Regions from separate parts of the Streptomyces sp. NPDC005070 genome, predicted to be linked through region 3. Evidence: riboswitches for the same ligand, from Rfam matches in the RefSeq annotation. Region 3 holds a riboswitch; each other region holds the start of a gene.
The links. A riboswitch is a leader RNA that binds a small molecule or an ion and turns the genes downstream of it on or off. The one in region 3 is predicted to bind cyclic di-AMP.

Region 1 (4,376 bases), on a different contig from region 3:
CGCTGCGGCCGGCGTAGACCGCGGCGTCGTCGAGGATCTCCTCGATGCGCAGGAGCTGGTTGTACTTGGCGACACGGTCCGAGCGGGCCGGGGCGCCGGTCTTGATCTGACCGCAGTTCACGGCGACCGCGAGGTCGGCGATGGTGACGTCCTCGGTCTCGCCGGAGCGGTGGGACATCATGCACTTGAAGCCGTTGCGCTGGGCCAGCTCGACGGCGTCCAGGGTCTCGGTCAGCGAACCGATCTGGTTGACCTTGACGAGCAGGGCGTTGGCGGAGCCCTCCTCGATACCGCGGGCCAGGCGCTCCGGGTTGGTGACGAAGAGGTCGTCGCCGACGATCTGGACCTTGTCGCCCAGCTTGTCGGTGATGACCTTCCAGCCGGCCCAGTCGTCCTCGTACAGCGGGTCCTCGATGGAGACGAGCGGGTACGCCGCGACGAGCTCGGCGTAGTACTCGGTCATCTCGGCGGCGGAGCGCTCCTTGCCCTCGAAGAGGTACTTGCCGTCCTTGTAGAACTCGGAGGCGGCGACGTCGAGGGCGAGGGCGATCTGCTCGCCGGGGATGTAACCGGCCTCCTTGACGGCCTCGAGGATGAGGTCGAGGGCGGCGCGGTTGGACTCGAGGTTCGGGGCGAAGCCGCCCTCGTCGCCGAGGCCGGTGGACAGGCCCTTGGTCTTCAGCACCTTCTTGAGGGTGTGGTAGACCTCGGCGCCCCAGCGCAGGGCCTCGGAGAAGGACTCCGCGCCGATCGGGGCGATCATGAACTCCTGGATGTCCACGTTGGAGTCGGCGTGCGAGCCGCCGTTCAGGATGTTCATCATCGGAACGGGCAGCAGGTGCGCGTTCGGTCCGCCCAGGTAACGGAAGAGCGGCAGGTCGGACGCCTCGGAGGCGGCGTGCGCGACGGCGAGCGAGACGCCGAGGATGGCGTTGGCGCCGAGCGAGCCCTTGTTGTCGGTGGCGTCCAGGTCGAACATCGCCTGGTCGATCAGGCGCTGCTCGGTGGCGTCGTAGCCGACGAGCTCCGGGCCGATCTGCTCGATGACGGCGAGGACGGCCTTCTCGACACCCTTGCCCTGGTAGCGGTTCGGGTCACCGTCGCGAAGCTCGATGGCCTCGAACGCTCCGGTGGAGGCGCCGGACGGAACGGCGGCACGACCCGTGCTGCCGTCGTCGAGGCCGACCTCGACCTCGACCGTGGGGTTGCCTCGGGAGTCCAGGATTTCCCGGGCTACGACGACGTCGATGGACGGCACGAGCATCTCCTTATGGGATGTGACGCGGGTACGCGGGGCTCGGCAGCCCCGCGGGATGAGCCTAACCGGCTCAGGGGGATCGGCCAGCGATCGACCACCCCTTGAGCGGACTGAGCCTACATATTGTTCCTGAACGGAACAAAAAAAGGAATAAAAAACCCCGCTCCGACACGTGCGGGGGAACACGTGCCGGAGCGGGGAACCCGTGGGGACGGGGGACCTCGGCGGGTCTCCGGTGCGTGCGGAGATCCCACGAGGGGGCATTGCCTGGGGCGTCGCGGCGCGGTGCCGGAATCACGGCCGCCCTCCGCCGAAAGCGGCCGGGTCAACCGGCGTGCCGCGCTGCTCAGCGCAGGTGGAGCTGCTGGCCCGGGTAGATGAAGTCGGCGTCGGCGACGATGCCCTTGTTCAGCTTGAACAGCTTCTGCCAGCCGCCCTTGACGTGCTTCTTCTCGGCGATCGAGCTGAGGGTGTCACCCTTGACGACCTTGTACTCGCCGTCGCCCTTCTTGACCTTCTTGCCGGCCGGGGTGGTGACGGTCTTCTGTGCGGCGGGGCGCTCCGCGGAACGGGAGGCGGGCTGCTCCGTCGTACGGGTGGCCGGGGCGCTCTGCTGCGAGGCGCTCGACGAGGAGGGCGCCGACGGGGCCGCCGGGGCCGAGCCGCCGTCGTTCGGGGTGCTCGACAGGCCGGTGCCGCAGGTCGGCCAGGCGCCCTTGCCCTGAGCGGCGAGGACCTTCTCGCCGATGGCGATCTGCTGCGCCTTCGAGGCCTGGTCGGCGGTCGAGGCGTAGGCGGTGCCGCCGTACGCGGCCCAGGTGGAGGACGAGAACTGGAGGCCGCCGTAGTAGCCGTTGCCGGTGTTGATGGACCAGTTGCCGCCGGACTCGCACTGGGCGACGGTGTCCCACTCGGAGGTGGTGGCGGCGGAGGCGTTGCCGGCCGCCATCAGCGGGGCGGCGATGGCGACGCCGGTGACACCGGCGAGCGTGGCGACACGGGTGGCCTTGTTCGGGCGGCGGTGCTTGCCCTTGCCGGAGAACAGCATGGAGAGATCCCCTCACCGACGCCTGCGAGGTGAGCTGTCGGGTTCGGGCCGAATGAGTTGCCCGGCCGCATGCCCTCGGCCCTGTCTCCAGGACGTCCGGCACGCGGCTTCACCCCAAGCCGTTCCCGGGTGTCTCTCGACTCCCGGACCCGGCGCTTACCTTGGGTCCCCCGCTCCTGCCTACGGCGCATGACGCGACGACTGTTCCCGTACGGCCGTTGGCAGGATTCGGCGTTGCGACCGTCGGAGCCCGCTGTGGCGAGCGGTCACGACCGTAAGCAGTCGATTGGCGGAATTTCAAAGACGATCAGGGCTTCTGAGACCCATCTCTCACTTGCGCCAAATAGGACATTCCACGGCGAACCGTGACGCGAACTCCCCCTACTTCTGCACCGTTTCGGCCGTGTCCGCGACGCTCTGACCAGGAATGACGAGGCCGGGATCGCTGTCGGCCGCCCCCGTGTCCACCTGGGGCAGATCGCCCCATCCGCCTTCGAGGCCAAGGGCGTCGGAAATGCTCCAGAGGTTCCCGATGACCTCTGCGACGTACTCGGTGTCGGCGGCGTCGGTCTCGGAGCTCGCGGCATGACGCCCCGCGGAGCCGTCGGTCCGGCTGTCGGCCGTGCTCTCCGCCGCGTCCCCGCCGCGGTGTCGCCCGGTGCCGGAACTCGACGAGGTGGAGGGGGTCGAAGAGGCTTCCTTCTGTCCCGACTTGGGCGATTCATCACCCTTGCCGGTCGCGGCGGCCGCGCTGTCGGAGCTCTGCGAGGCGCTGGGCGTGGCGGTGCTGCCGGCCGCGTCGGAGGACTCGCTCGAACCGGACGAATCGCTCGAAGGGGACGAGCTGGGCGAAGTTGCCAGACCGGACGAAATGTACGAACCGGAGTCGTTGCCGGTGCTCGACGAGTCGCCGGCCACGCCCGTGTCGACGCTGACCCCGGCGGAGCTCTTGCTGAGACCCGAGAGCGGCCCGCACGTCGGCCAGGCCGCGAGGCCCGTGTCGGCGAGCACCTTCTCGGCGACGGCTATCTGCTGCGAGCGGCTGGCCTGGTCGGCCGTCGGGGCGTACTCGAGGCCGCCGTGCGCCTCCCAGTTGTCCTGGTCGAGCTGGAGGCCGCCGTAGTACCCGTTTCCTTCGTTGGCGCTCCACGCGCCACCGCTCTCGCACTGTGCCACCCGGTCCCAGGTGGTCCCGTCGGCCGCGTTCGCGCTCGCCGCGGCGAGCAACGGGATGACGATCGCCGATCCCGTCACCCCTGCGGCGACGATGAGAGCCGGGGCCTGGCGAGGGCGACGGTGACGGCCGTTCCCGGAGAGCATGCGAGAGCCTTTCGAGCGACAGCGGGGAGCACAGCGACTCCTGCTAAGTGAGTGGCGCAGGTGCCGCGTTGATGGGTGAAGGTAGTCGCACTCGAACGCTGGTTACAAGTCGGTGCAGTACTGATCACGCGAAGATCACAAAGTTGACGGAGTGTCATCTTCCGGTGGCCGCGGGGGCGTCCTTCCGGTATGCGGAAGAGCCTCTTCGGCGTGGCCGCCGAAGGGTCGCCGATGCACCGATCGCGTCCTATTTGACCGGGGTGAACTCCACCGGAAGCGTACGCAATCCGCGCATAATGAGCCCTCCACGCCAACGCAAATCGGCCGATTCTCCGGCGAGTTGGAGGTCGGGAAGACGGCTGAGGAGCGTCCCGAGCGCGGTCTGCCCCTCCAGCCGGGCGAGCGGCGCGCCCAGGCAGTAGTGGATGCCGTGGCCGTAACCCAAGTGCTGAAGGTCACGTCGTGAGAGATCGAGCGTGTCCGGCTGTTCGAAGCGCTCGGGGTCGCGGTCCGCGGCCGCGAGGACCACGAGCACGGGGTCGCCGGCCGCGATGTCCTGCCCGCCGATCCGCACGTCCTCGGTCGCGAACCGCCACGTGGCCAGTTCGACGGGCCCGTCGTAGCGCAGGAGTTCCTCCACCCCCGTCTCCAGCAGTCCGCTCTCCCCTGCCGCGAGGGAGGCCTGCAGCCGGGCCCGCTGCCCGGGGTGGGTGAGCAGGGCGTGCATCCCGTTCCCGATGAGGTTGACCG
Region 2 (4,376 bases), on a different contig from region 3:
GACGGCACCCGTCTGTACGCCCGGATCTGGCGGCCGCTGACCGAGGAGCCGGTACCGGCGCTCCTGGAGTACGCCCCGTACCGCCTGAGCGACTGGTCGGCCCCACGCGACCAGCAGCGCCACCCCTGGTACGCCGGGCACGGCTACGCCTCCGTCCGCGTGGACGCGCGCGGGCACGGCAATTCGGAGGGCGTGCCGGGGGACGAGCGGGCGGGGACCGAGCCGGACGACGGGGTGGAGGTGGTCTCCTGGCTGGCCGCCCAGCCCTGGTGCACCGGCCGGGTCGGCATGTTCGGGATGTCGTGGGGCGGCTTCAGCTCCCTCCGCGTCGCGGCCCGCGCACCCGAGCCGCTCAAGGCTGTCGTCACGGTCTGCTCGACCGACGACCTCTATGACAACGACGCGCACCACGCCGGAGGTTCCGTCCTCGCCGTCGACACGCACGCCCGGTCGGCCCGTCTGCTCGCCTTCGCCGCCCGCCCGCCGGACCCCGCGCACGTGGGCGAGGGGATGTGGCGGGACATGTGGGAGAAGCGACTGGAGGCGGTCACCCCCCGCGCGCACACCTGGCTGGCCCACCAGACCCGGGACGCGTACTGGCGCGAGGGCGGCGTCCGCGAGGAGTACGGAGCCATCCGCGCGGCGGTCCTCGCCGTCGGCGGCTGGCACGATCCGCACCGCGACACGGTGCTGCGCCTGGTGCGGAACCTGCCGCCGGATCGCGTACGAGGTCTCATCGGCCCCTGGTCCCGCCAGTACCCGGACCGGGGCCTGCCGCCCGGACCGGCGATCGGCTTCCTCCAGGAGACGCTGCGCTGGTGGGACCACTGGCTCCGCGACGAGGAGACGGACTCCGTCCCCCTTCTGCGCTCGTACGTGATGGACGCGCACCCTCCGGCGACCGCGTACGAGCGGATCCCCGGCCGCTGGGTGGGCGACCCGGCCTGGCCCTCACCCTCGGTGACCCCGGTCACGTACGCGCTCCAGGGCGCCCCGCTGCCGGTGCGGTCCCCGCAGCACACGGGGGTCGACGCGGGCTGCCTCTTCCCCTCGGGCGACGACGCCGACCTGCCGCCGGACCAGCGGGAGGAGGACGCCCGGTCGGCCTGCTTCGAGTTCGAGGTGACGGAGGAGACCTGGGTTCTGGGCCGCCCCCGGGTCAATCTGCGGCTGACGTCCGCGTCGCCCAGGGGCCAGGTGATCGCCCGGCTGTGCGACGTGGCCCCGGACGGAGCGTCCACGCTCGTCACCCGGGGTGTTCTGAACCTGTCGGCGCGCCGGGGCCCCGACCAGGCGGTTCCCTGGCGACCCGGCGCCACGGAGCACGTGGTCCTCGACCTGAACGCCATCGGCTACGCGTTCCCGGCGGGCCATCGCATCCGGCTGGGCGTCTCCTCCACGTACTGGCCCTGGCTCTGGCCCCAGCCGGGCTCGGAGACCGGCTTCACCCTGGAGCCGGTCGGCAGCGTCCTCGAACTCCCGGTACGGGCACCGGAGTCGGACCCCTCGATCACCTTCGGGGAACCGGAGGAGGCCGAACCCCTCGGCGTGACCGTCTCGGCGACCCTGGACGAGCCCCGCCCGCGGCGCCTGGTCCTGCGCGACGTGGCCGCGGAGACCTGGAGCCTGGAAGTGGACCCGGGGCGCGTCGGGACCCGGGTGTTCCCCGACGGTCTCGAATGCACGGAGGAGGCCCGGGAGACGTACACGATCGACGCGGCGGACCCGCTGTCCGCCCGCGCCCACGCGGTCTGGTCGATCCGGCTGCACCGGCCCGAGCTGCCGTGGGACGCCCGCGTCGAGACGGTCTCCGCCATCGCCTGCGACGCGCAGGACTTCATCACGACCGACGAACTCGTCTGCAAGAACGGCGACGAGGTCGTCTTCCACCGGACCTGGGAGAAGCGCATCCCCCGCACGGCCGGCTGACCGGGCCGACCGGGCCGACCGACCAGGCCGAACAACTAAGCCTACTAACAAGGAAGTTCACCGTCTGTGGGGCGTGCGCACGCCGAACTCTGCTGACAGGACGTCCACTTCGCCACGCGCCCACCGGGGTTCGGCCCGCTTCCGGCCCGGCGCTCCCGCCCGGGACCTGCCGCGTTCGCCGATGTGGCCCGCGCCACAATTCCCGTCGCGCCAGGGGCCGCTCGGCGCCTTCCGAGGGGCTCGAAAGCGTCCGCCGACGCAGGCGCAATGCCCGAATTACCCCCTCATGGTGCCTTAATGCTCTTTGGTCTCGTGAGTTGGGTCACCGGCCCGCCGGGCCATCGATGGACGCCCCTTATGGATCAACCCGTTTGCGAAAGGCAAGTTGAGGATCCAATTCCGGCACAATCGGACTTTTCACCCTCGCATTAACCAGGCCAAAGCGATCTTCGCGGTCAAATCTCGTCTTGTTTCGGACATGTGCTCTCGCATACGTTCTGGTTGACCCCGGGCGGATCGCCGAATCCTGCCGCCGCCCGGAAACCCATCGACCCACGCACGGCAGGAGCGGGGGAACCACAGGTAAGCCGCCGGTCCGGACACACCCGGAACGGCTTGGGGTGAAGCCGCGCCCAGAGCGCGGCCGGGCATCTCCCGCCCGAACCCGACAGCTCACCTCGCAGGCGTCGGAGAGGACATTTCGCCATGCCCGTACGAGCCAAGCACCGCCGCAAGAAGACCAACGTCATCACCCGGGGCATGATCGCCGCCGGCACGGGTGGCATCGCCCTCGCCCTCCCCCTCGTGAGCGCGACCGGCGCCAGCGCCGCCACCCCGGCGCAGGCCCCCCAGGCGGCCAAGACCGCCCACACCGCGGTGGTCCCCAACGTGCAGCTCGTCACCTACAAGGTGGTCGCCGGCGACACCCTGTCCAAGGTGGCGAAGAAGTACCCCAAGAGCGGTGGCTGGAAGAAGCTGTACGCGGCGAACCGCGCGGTCATCGGCGACAACCCCGCGATGATCCGTCCGGGCCTGAAGCTGACCGTCGGCACGAAGACGCTGAAGTCGACGACCGTCCGCACCACGGCGAACGCGACCGCCGCCGTCGCCAAGTCCAAGGCGACCACCGTCACCCAGGCCGCCGCCAAGACGTACTCCAACGACCTCGACGGCTGGATCAAGGAATCCCTGGACGTCATGGCCAAGGCCGGCATCCCGGGCAGCTACGACGGCATCCACCGCAACGTGATACGCGAGTCCTCCGGCAACCCCAACGCCATCAACAACTGGGACTCCAACGCCGCCGCGGGCATCCCCTCCAAGGGCCTGCTCCAGGTGATCGACCCCACGTTCCAGGCGTACCACGTCGCCGGCACGTCGTCGAACATCTACGACCCGGTCGCCAACATCACCGCGGCCTGCAACTACGCGGCCGACAAGTACGGCTCCATCGACAACGTCAACGGCGCCTACTGATCCCACCCCCGCACCACCTGCTTCACCCGCACCCGCCGACGGCGCCTTCCGGCCCGTCGGCGGGTGCGTCGGCGTCGCTAGAAGCCGAAGAGGCGCTCCAGGACGACCGCGACCCCGTCGTCCTCGTTCGACAGGGTGACCTCGTCGGCCACCGCCTTCAGTTCCGGGTGGGCGTTGGCCATCGCCACACCCCGGGCCGCCCAGTCGAACATCGGGATGTCATTGGGCATGTCACCGAAGGCGAGCGTCGCACCCGGCGTGAGCCCGAGATGCGCCGCGGCCAGAGCGAGGCCCGTCGCCTTGGTCACCCCGCATGGCTGGAGTTCGACGGTGCCGGGCCCGGACATGGTCACCGTCGCCAGCGAACCGACCACTCCGCGCGCCGCCGACGCCAACTCGTCGTCGGACAACGACGGGTGACGGAGCAGCACCTTGCTGATCGGCTCCGCCCAGAGGTCGTCCCGACGCGGCACCCGCACCGCGGGCAGGGTCGGGTGCGGCATGACATACCCCGGCTCGATGAGCGTCAGCCCGTCCACGCCGTCCTGGTCGACCGCCGCGTACAGCAGCCCGACCTCCGCCTCGATCTTGCCGAGCGCCGTCTCCGCCAACTCCCTGTCCAGGGTCACCGACCAGAGCATGCGGTCCGCGCCGGCGTCGTAGAGCTGCGCCCCCTGACCGCACACCGCCAGCCCCTCGCCGCCGAGTTCGTCGAGAAGCGGTCGCACGCGCGGTGCGGGACGGCCCGTGACCACGAGATGCCGGGCACCTGCCTGGGTCACCTTCGCCAACGCGGCCCGTGACCGGTCGGAAAGTGTGTCGTCGCCGCGCAGCAGCGTTCCGTCCAGGTCAGTGGCGATGAGTGAATATGCAGTCGGAGCGGCCATGATCCGAAGAATACGGATCGAACGACTCATCGGCCCGGCCTGAACCGGACGACGTCCGGTATCCCGTCAGCAACGCCGTTCACC
Region 3 (4,376 bases):
CCGCGCGCGGCCCAAGCCCACGGAGTGACCTACGGAGTGAGATTGGGGCGGGTCCGTGCCCGGTGAGACGATCCCTCCTCACGGTCCAGTGCGAGGCGTGGACTAAGCGCCGGTAGGTGGAGGGGTGTCATGCGAGGTTCTGTGCGGATGTCCGCCGACGATGTGTCCCGGTCCGGGGAGACCGGCGCCTCCGTGGCGCTGCGGCCCCGCCGCGTTCCTCGTCCGGACGGGGAACCGGCGCGTGCGGCCGTACTCGTCCTTCATGGCGGCACCGCCGACAGCAAGGCCCCGTTGCGGCCGTGGAACCTGGCACGTGCCCGGATGCGGCCGTTCGTGCGCTCCGTGACACGGGCCCTGCCGGACGAGGACACGTTCGTCGGTCAGGTGCGCTACCGCCACCGGGGATGGAACGGCGTGGACGCCGACCCCGTCGCCGACGTTCTGCTGGCACTGGACGAACTCGCCGCTCTGGTGGGGGAGGTGCCGGTCGTGCTCGTGGGCCACTCGATGGGCGGGCGCGCCGCGCTGCGGGCCGCGGCCGCCCCACAGGTCCGGGCCGTGGTGGCACTGGCGCCTTGGTGCCCCGAGGGTGAGCCGGTGGCCCACCTCCGGGACAAACGCGTGATCGTGCTGCACGGGGACCGGGACCGGGTCACCGACCCCGTGGAGTCGTTCGCCCTCGTCCGTCGGGCCGCGGAGGCGGGTTCCTCCGCGAGCGCCGTGCGGGTCGAGGGCGGGGACCACGCGATGCTGCGCCGCGCGCGGACCTGGCATCGGGCCACGAGTACGACGGTCGCCGAACTGGTGACCAGGATCGGCGGTGGCCTCGACCCGCTCCCCGCCGAACGGCCGGGCGGAGAGCCCGGCGTTCTGTAGGGCGTGCGGGACGTCCTGGGGCCGCGGCCGTCAGGAGCCCGGTGTGTCGAGCCGGTCGTCGGGGTCGGGGGTGGGGGAGAAGGCGCGGCGCCTACCGGACGCCGGCCGTGCGGCGGACGAGGGAAGCGGGGCGCCCGTCGACGGATCCCAGCTCAGGATCCACTCGAAGTCGCGTTGCAGCCGACGTGCTTCGCTTCGCACGAGCGTCGGTATGTCACCGCGTTCGGAGATCAGTTGGGCATAGATCGGCGCTTCGTGCACGTGGGGATCCTCGACTCGCTCTCGTGGTCTGACGTGCTTCGACGGTACGGCCGGCAGATGGTCGCAGCGGTGATCCGGCCAGCTCGGCCAGAACCGGTCAAGGTGTGACGGAAGGGTGCCGTCGATGTCGAGCGACGTGCCAGGGAACGCCCGTTGCGTGCACACTTTCGACACATTCGAGTTGGCTCGACGTGTGACCCGCGGCTCGGGACCGGGCGCCGGCCTCGATCGTCCCAACGGCCGTGCTCAGCCACCTTTTCGCGTACGGCCCGTGTCCTCACGGTCGCGCTGCGGGATGGTGCGATGAAGGTCACGAAAATGTATCGGACATCTGGGACGTGGATCTTCACATCGGGTGCACACCATCGCTAAGTTGGCGACCAGGCCGCCCGACTCCCTCCGGCGAAGTTCGCCGGGCGGTGCGGCCTCCGCCGAGTCCTGCCTGTCCTCGTGGCAGCGGGAGCCGGGGACCCACCGAACCTGGGGTGAATCGGCCAACTGCCTTTCGGGGCAGGGACCGTAGGGCATACCTTCCGGAATCGTCCGCCCGAACCCGACAGCTAACCCGGTAGGCGGACGACGGAAGGAGCACCACTCCATGGCGCCGGAACGCACCCCGCCCAGCGGCGAAGAAGTCGCCCGACGACTCTCGTCCCTCTACGACCAGGCGGAGCTCGCCACCGGAAACTTCAACGGGACCCGCGCCCTGGCGAACTCCAGCCGCAGGCCGGGCCGACGGGGCGCCAGTCAGGGGAGCGGGGTTTCCGACGCCGCCCAGGAGGACCTGATGCGGCAGTGGTTCGACGGGGCGCGCTCCCGGTTCGGACCCTCGGCTCCGGCCGCACTCCCGGTGGACAGGCAGCAGGAGCGTGGCAGCGGAGGTGCTCGTCCGAAGGAGGCCGCGAAGGCGCCCAGGGGGTCCTCGTCGGACCTTCCGACGATCTACGAGCTGGAACAGATCGTGCGGCCGGTCGCCGAGTTGACGGCTGCCCCGATGCGAGAGCTGACCGCAGGTCCGGCTTCGGAGCCGGGCGCGCGCCCCGCGTTGGAGCTGACCGCCGGTCCGGCGGCCGCGCCCCCGGTCGGCGCACAGGCGGCACCGGGATCCGAGATGGCGGTCCGTGCGGGGCTCCGCGCGGGGGCCGCTCCGGCCGCGGCGTCGCAGCAGTCCTCGCCGCACGTCAAGAAGCAGAGCGCCCGGCGCAAGTTCGCCGTCGCGCGGGAGCTGATGGCGCGCCACATGGCACGGCAGGGCATGCCCGTGGCACAGGTGCCGGCCATCGAGTACCGCCCGGCGGCCCCGCAGACCGGTTCGTTCCCGTCGGTCGGTCAGACCGGTTCGTTCCCGATGGTCGGTCAGACGGGTTCGTTCCCGACGGTCGGGCAGACCGGTTCGTTCCCGACGGTCGGGCAGACGGGCTCGTTCCCGTCGGTCGGCCAGACCGGTACCTTCCCGTCGGTCGCTCAGCCCACCGCGTTTCCGGCGGCTCCGCAGACCGCCGCGTTCCCGTCCGCCGCTCAGACGGGCACCTTCCCGTCGGTCGCTCAGGCGCCCGCGTACCAGGCGGCGCCCCAGCCGACCCCGTACGAGGCGGCGCCCGGGGTCTTCGACACGGGCTCCATGCCCCAGGTGTACGAGTCGGCGCCCCCGGCCGCCCAGCCCCAGGCGGTCATCCTGCCCCGCGGGTACGAAGCGCCCGCACCGGCCCCCGAGTACACGTCGGTGCTCCTGCCCCTCGCGTACGAGAAGCCGACGCGTCCCAGCGGGTACCAGCCGGCCCCGATGCCCCCGATGAGCGAGCCGGTTCCCCAGCCTCCGGCGTACGAGGCCGCGCCGCGCGCGGCCGCCTATCCGCCGGCCCCGATGAGCGAGCCGTTGCCGCAGCCGCCCGCGTACGAGGCCGCGCCGCGTCCGGCCGCTTATCAGTCGGCCCCGATGCCCCCCGAGAACCAGCCGGCGCCCCCGCCGGCCGGCGACGCCTGGCGGCAGTCGTTGCGGCCGACCGGGAACCAGCAGGCGTGGCCCGCCGCTCCCGGGGCCGCCGGCGCGAACCCGGGGTTCGACATCGACAGCCTTGTCGCCGGTGCGGGAGCCGGCGCCGCCGCCCCGCCGGTCATCGGACACGACAGCAGAGCCGCCGAGGCGGTCGCCTTCGCCCGCGCCCAGATCGGCAGCCCGTGCGTGTGGGGAGCGTCCGGACCCGGTTCGTACGACCCCTCCGGTCTCACCCAGGCGGCCTGGAAGAGCGCGGGAGTCATGCTCCCCCGTGCGACGCAGGACCAGGCGCAGGCCGGCCCGGCGGTCGACCTCGGTGCCATCCAGCCGGGTGACCTGGTCTTCTTCCACGCCAACGTGAGCCACGTGGGTGTCTACGTGGGTGACGGGATGATGGTCCACGCGCCGAGTCCCGGAGCGCGGATCAGCGAGGAGTCGGTCGAATACGTCGGACGGGCGGCCATCCACAGCGTCGTACGCCCGGCCTGAACCCCGGCTCGGCCGCCCTGGACGTACCCGGTACAGGGCCGTCCAGGACGTAACCGCGGTCAGAACTCGCTGTCGATCCCCGTGACGGCGGCGGGTCCGAGCGGCGCGTCGTCCGCGGTCAGGCCGCTGTCCAGGAGCGCGCCGGAGACGAGCCGTACGGCCTCGGCCTCGGCGCTTCTCCGGTCCGCCGCCTCGACCTCGAGCCGGACGGAGAACCTGTTGTCCTCGTCGACGGAGAGCAGGCTCAGTTCCTCGCTCTCGCCCAGGTCCGTGTTCTGCGGGTCCTGGGGGCGAAGCCTGCGTTCCACCTCGGCACGGGAGGCGGCCGGGAGGCCGTGGACGAACGTCCCGGGAACGGTGATGACGTAGGTGGTCACAGGAGCTCCTAGTGCGGCCGGCGCGAGGGCCTGAAGTGCGGTCGGTTGTGTGATCGCCCGTATACCCCGCATTGTGCCGGGCACCCGGATCTTCTTCGCGTCGGGCGGCGCCCGACGTGCCGCGGCCGTGTGTTCGGCGGAGCCCGTCGTGCGGAGTGCGCCGTGCGGTGGCCGGACCCGGCGGTGCCTGCCGCGCGGTGATCGCGTGGCGATACCGTCGCCCCATGGCTGACGCTAGGTTGACCACCGCCTCGTACCTCGTCCTCGGCATCATCGACAAGCTGGGCGAGGCCAGCGCGTACGACGTCAAAGGGGAGGCGGCGCGGACGGTCGCGCCCTTCTGGTCGGTGCCGCACGCGCAGGTGTACGCGCAGTGC
Region 4 (4,376 bases), on a different contig from region 3:
GTGCGGCCAGCCAGGCGAGGGCGACCGTCGGGACGGCGTCGTCGTGGGCCGCCGCGATCTCGTCGAGGGCGGCGAGGACCCGCGGCCCGCGTTCCGTGGCGAGGTGCTTGGCCGCGCCGCCCGCCCTCGGAGAGTCGACCGTGGTGCCGGGGCGGTACTTGCCGGTGAGGAAACCGGCGGCGAGCGCGAAGTACGGGACGGCCGCCAGACCGGCCCGGGACGCGAGCTCCAGCAGGGCGCCCTCGTAGGTGTCGCGCGAGACGAGGTTGTAGTGGGGCTGGAGCGCGACGTACCGGGCGAGGCCCTCGCGGTCGGAGAACTCCAGGGACTCCCGCAGCCGCTCCGGGGAGATGTTGGAGGCGGCGATGTGCCGCACCTTGCCGGCCCGCACCAGCTCGTCGAGGGCGCCGATGACCTCCTCGACCGGCACCTCGGGCTTGTCGAAGTGCGTGTAGTAGAGGTCGATGTGGTCGGTGCCCAGGCGGCGCAGCGACGCGTCGGCCGCGGCCTTGATGTTGGCACCGGACAGCCCGGGGTACGCGGGGTGCTGGCTGACCTTGGTGGCGACCACGATGTCCGCGCGGTTGCCGCGGCTCTTCAGCCACTTGCCGATGACGGTCTCGGACTCGCCGCCCTCGTTGCCCTCGATCCAGGCCGAGTAGGAGTCGGCCGTGTCGAGGAAGTTGCCGCCGGCGGCGGCGTAGGCGTCGAGCACGGCGAAGGACCGGGTCTCGTCAGCCGTCCAGCCGAAGACGTTGCCCCCGAGGGAGAGCGGGAAGACCTCGAGATCGGACGAACCGAGCTTGCGAAGAGAAGTCATGTACGGCCTCAACGCCCGTACCGGATGGATGTATTCCACAAGCACCGGGTGCGGTGCGCGCCGCCGTCCGGGCCCGGACGACCAGCAGCCCTGACGTCGGGGGGGTTGACGTCAGGGCTGCCGGAGATCGGAGATCAGGGGTTGAGGCCCTTGCTCTGGAGCCACGCCATCGGGTCGATGCCGGTGGCGGCGCCGCCGGGGTGCACCTCGAGGTGCAGGTGCGGCCCGGTGACGTTGCCCGTGGCGCCCACGCGTCCGATGACATCGCCGGTGGCGACCTTCTGGCCGACGGTGGCGCTGATCGACGACTGGTGGCAGAACCAGAGTTCCGTACCGTCGTCGAGGGTGAGGATCGTGCGGTAGCCGTACGATCCGGCCCAGCCGGCCTCGGTGATGGTGCCGCTGTGGATCGCCTTGATCAGCGTGCCGGTGGGCGCCGCGAAGTCGAGTCCGGTGTGGTAGCCGGAGGACCACATGGAGCCGGCCTCACCGAAGCGCGAGGTCAGGGTGTACGACGAGGTCGGCAGCGAGTAGCTCTTGGCCAGCTCGGCGAGGCGCTCGGCCTCGGCCTTCTGCTTGGCCGCCTCCTCCGCCTTCTTCTTCGCGGCGGTTTCCTTGGCCTGGGCCTCGTCCTGCTGCTTGGCGGCGGCCTGGACGGCCTTCTGCGCGGCGGCGGTCTGGACGGCCTTCTGCGTGGCGGTGTCGGCCTGGTTCTGCTGCGACTGGGCCTGCGCCATGATGCGGTCGCGCAGCGCCTCACCGGCGTCGGTGCTGCCCTGGGCCGCGTCGACGCTGGTCAGACCGGCGGTGGTGAGCGGAGTCGTGGAGCCCTTGGGGGTGCTGGATCCGCCGTCCGATATCAGGGCCTTGGCCGACGCGGTGACCGACGACAGGTCGGGCAGTGAGATCGAGACGGGCGCCTTGCCCGGAGCGGCGCTGGCGATGCCACCACCACCGACGGCGGCTATGACACCGACGCCGAGAACCGTGGAGCTGCGGGCGAGTCCTCCGCCGCGCTGCTTGCCCGTGCGGTGCCGGCCGCGGACGGGAGCGAGGGAATCCGCGGTGGGGTTCCACTCCTCCCAGGGTCCCTCGTCCTTGCCATAGCCGAAGGTGTGGGCTTCGTTCGGCGCGAACGAGGTTGGCTGAGCGGGCCGGTTGGACGCCACGTGGGCGCACTCCTTTCCTTCCTTGCCGCCTACCGGGTTAGCTGACGGGTTCGGAGCAGGAAGGTCTCCTACGGGCGATTGCCACCGTGCTTCCACGGCGGATTACGCTCGATTCACCCCATGAGGTGGGTCCCCGGTTCCCTTGCGGGATTCGGCGCGTGCGCACGGAGCCGCCTCTTGTGACGGTTGTGACGACCGCGCTGCGTTATCGAACGTTAATAGACCCGGGTGCCGAATTCCAAGCTGTTCCGGCTGATCATTAACGCCTCTTGGCCAGGACTTTGGGGTCATGGACGATGAAAAACGGGCGAGTTGACCGCGTGCCGCTTGCACGGATTTCCCTGACGGTAAGTCAGTTGCTATGCGGAGGGGAACGGTCCGATCACTGTTCGTGACGCCGGACGGCGAGCAGCGCAAGGTCGTCCGTCAGCGGGCCGCCCGTGTGCGCGCGGGCCGCCTCGAAGAGAGCGGTCAGCAACGCGTCGGGGCCGGGAAAGACCCGTCCGGCCAGCCAGGCGGCCGGATCGAAGAACTCCCCCCGCGCGTCGCGGGCCTCGGACAGTCCGTCGGTGTGCAGGAGCAGCGTCGCCCCGCGCGGAAATCCCTCCCGCAGCGTCGGGGCGGGTTGGCTTCCCAGGTCACTCATCCCGAGGGGCAGCGCGAAGGACTCGGCGGAGAGGGTGACGAGCGCGCCGTCGGGATACAGCAGCAGGGGCGGCGGATGGCCGCGGTTGACGACGCGTACGACACCCTCGCCCTGCGGGATCTCGGCGAGGACGGCGGTCGTGAACCCCTCGACCGCGTCGACGCTGTCGCGCCGGGTGCCCGCGCGCGTCAGTGCCCGCTCCAGGCGCTCCGCGACGCCCCCCAGGGTCGCCTCCCGCTCGGCCGCCTCCCCGAACGCCCCGACCACCGTCGCGACAGCGGCCACCGCGGTCATGCCCTTCCCCCGTACGTCGCCGACGACCAGCCGCACGCCGTACGGGGAGTCCTGCACCGCGTACAGGTCCCCGCCGATGAACGCGTCCTCCTGCGCCGCCTCGTACCGGGCCGCGACCTCGAGCCCGGCGATCGTCGCCTCGGGCTCGGGCAGCACGGCGCGCTGCGCGAACGCGGCGATCTCCCGGACGGAGGCGAGCCGTTCGTCGCCGCGCCGGACCACGGTGTTGATGAGGACGGCGAGGACGGCGGCCGTCGTCACGGTGACCACCTCGGTGACCGCGTCGACCTGAAGGACGATGTCGAGCACACTGTGCGTCACGAGCACGGCGCCCACGGCGAGGACGCCGGCGAGAACGGTTCCGCGCAGCGAGTAGAGGGGCGCGGCGACCAGGGGTGCGGCCGCGAACAGGGGGGCCGCGGTGAATTCCGACGGGGTGAAGTAGTCGTAGACGATCCCGGCGGCGACGAGCAGCACGGGCAGGGCCCGGACGAAGGCGCGTGCCCACACGATCCGGCGCGGCTCCGCTGCCGCCGAACCGGGTGACACGACACTCCCGGGCCCGTGGACACCGCGGGACGGACGGCCGGCCGGGTCATGAAACTGTCCGGTCCGCCGCTCACCTCCTGGCTGCCCCACCCGTCCAGAAGAACCGGCGCGCGGGCGGCGGGCGACCCCTGTGGCCCGACCGGGGGAGCGCGGCGTCGTCCGCCCGAACGGAACCGGCCGGAGAAATCGGTGGGACAAACACCAAGGGCCGGAACTCGTGAATCCGAGTTCCGGCCCTTGGCCTTCAGTAGCGGGGACAGGATTTGAACCTGCGACCTCTGGGTTATGAGCCCAGCGAGCTACCGAGCTGCTCCACCCCGCGTCGTTGAAACCAGTGTACGCCATCCGCGGGACCCGAAGCACACCCGTTCAAACCCGCCCCTCCCGCAGCGCGGGCACCCGCTCCCTACCGGGCCGCCAGGTGCCGGTTGGGGGCCTCGGCGCGGTCCGCGTACTCGGGGAGGACGACGACCTCGGCGCCCGCGGCGGCGAGGAGTCCGTTCCCGTCGGCGTCCGTGACGAAGGTGTCGGGCTCGCGCCATGCGGTGACGACCCGCCGTACACCGGCGTCGAGGATGAGCCGGGCGCACGGCGCGGGCCGGGAGGCGCGGTGGGCGCACGGTTCCAGGCTGCTGTAGACGGTGGCGGCGGCCAGCCGGGGATCGGCCGGGTCGATCTTGGCGAGGGCGGCCTCCTCGGCGTGCGCGACGGGGTCGTCGCCCTCGCGGGAGTGGCCCCGGGCCAGTTCGGTCCCGTCGGCGGCGACCACCACGGCGCCCACGCTGAACGCGGTCTTCGAGGGCGGGCACAGCTCCGCCAGCTCGCAGGCGAGCTCCAGCCACCGCCGGTCGGCGGCCGAGGCGAGCGAGCCGGTGCCGGGCGCGGTGGGGACGTACCG

Region 1: another riboswitch for cyclic di-AMP. It lies ahead of ACWEBX_RS22265 (transglycosylase family protein); the one in region 3 lies ahead of ACWEBX_RS05375 (NlpC/P60 family protein).
Region 2: another riboswitch for cyclic di-AMP. It lies ahead of ACWEBX_RS14990 (transglycosylase SLT domain-containing protein); the one in region 3 lies ahead of ACWEBX_RS05375 (NlpC/P60 family protein).
Region 4: another riboswitch for cyclic di-AMP. It lies ahead of ACWEBX_RS33010 (M23 family metallopeptidase); the one in region 3 lies ahead of ACWEBX_RS05375 (NlpC/P60 family protein).

The regions. Positions count from the first base shown of each region.
Region 1 is NZ_JBSFZS010000065.1:29,737-34,112, reverse strand. Features, by position in the region: gene eno (phosphopyruvate hydratase) at 1-1,264, opposite strand, end outside; gene ACWEBX_RS22265 (transglycosylase family protein) at 1,605-2,306, opposite strand; cyclic di-AMP (ydaO/yuaA leader) riboswitch at 2,311-2,504, opposite strand; gene ACWEBX_RS22260 (transglycosylase family protein) at 2,688-3,626, opposite strand; gene ACWEBX_RS22255 (cytochrome P450 family protein) at 3,874-4,376, opposite strand, start outside.
Region 2 is NZ_JBSFZS010000037.1:8,245-12,620, forward strand. Features, by position in the region: gene ACWEBX_RS14985 (CocE/NonD family hydrolase) at 1-1,929, shown strand, start outside; cyclic di-AMP (ydaO/yuaA leader) riboswitch at 2,469-2,630, shown strand; gene ACWEBX_RS14990 (transglycosylase SLT domain-containing protein) at 2,635-3,405, shown strand; gene ACWEBX_RS14995 (HAD family hydrolase) at 3,483-4,292, opposite strand.
Region 3 is NZ_JBSFZS010000009.1:57,331-61,706, reverse strand. Features, by position in the region: gene ACWEBX_RS05385 (alpha/beta fold hydrolase) at 130-876, shown strand; gene ACWEBX_RS05380 (hypothetical protein) at 907-1,137, opposite strand; cyclic di-AMP (ydaO/yuaA leader) riboswitch at 1,557-1,728, shown strand; gene ACWEBX_RS05375 (NlpC/P60 family protein) at 1,736-3,622, shown strand; gene ACWEBX_RS05370 (hypothetical protein) at 3,682-3,999, opposite strand; gene ACWEBX_RS05365 (PadR family transcriptional regulator) at 4,224-4,376, shown strand, end outside.
Region 4 is NZ_JBSFZS010000155.1:392-4,767, forward strand. Features, by position in the region: gene ACWEBX_RS33005 (aldo/keto reductase) at 1-820, opposite strand, end outside; gene ACWEBX_RS33010 (M23 family metallopeptidase) at 955-1,989, opposite strand; cyclic di-AMP (ydaO/yuaA leader) riboswitch at 2,001-2,156, opposite strand; gene ACWEBX_RS33015 (PP2C family protein-serine/threonine phosphatase) at 2,372-3,478, opposite strand; tRNA gene ACWEBX_RS33020 (tRNA-Met) at 3,727-3,800, opposite strand; gene ACWEBX_RS33025 (dihydrofolate reductase family protein) at 3,885-4,376, opposite strand, start outside.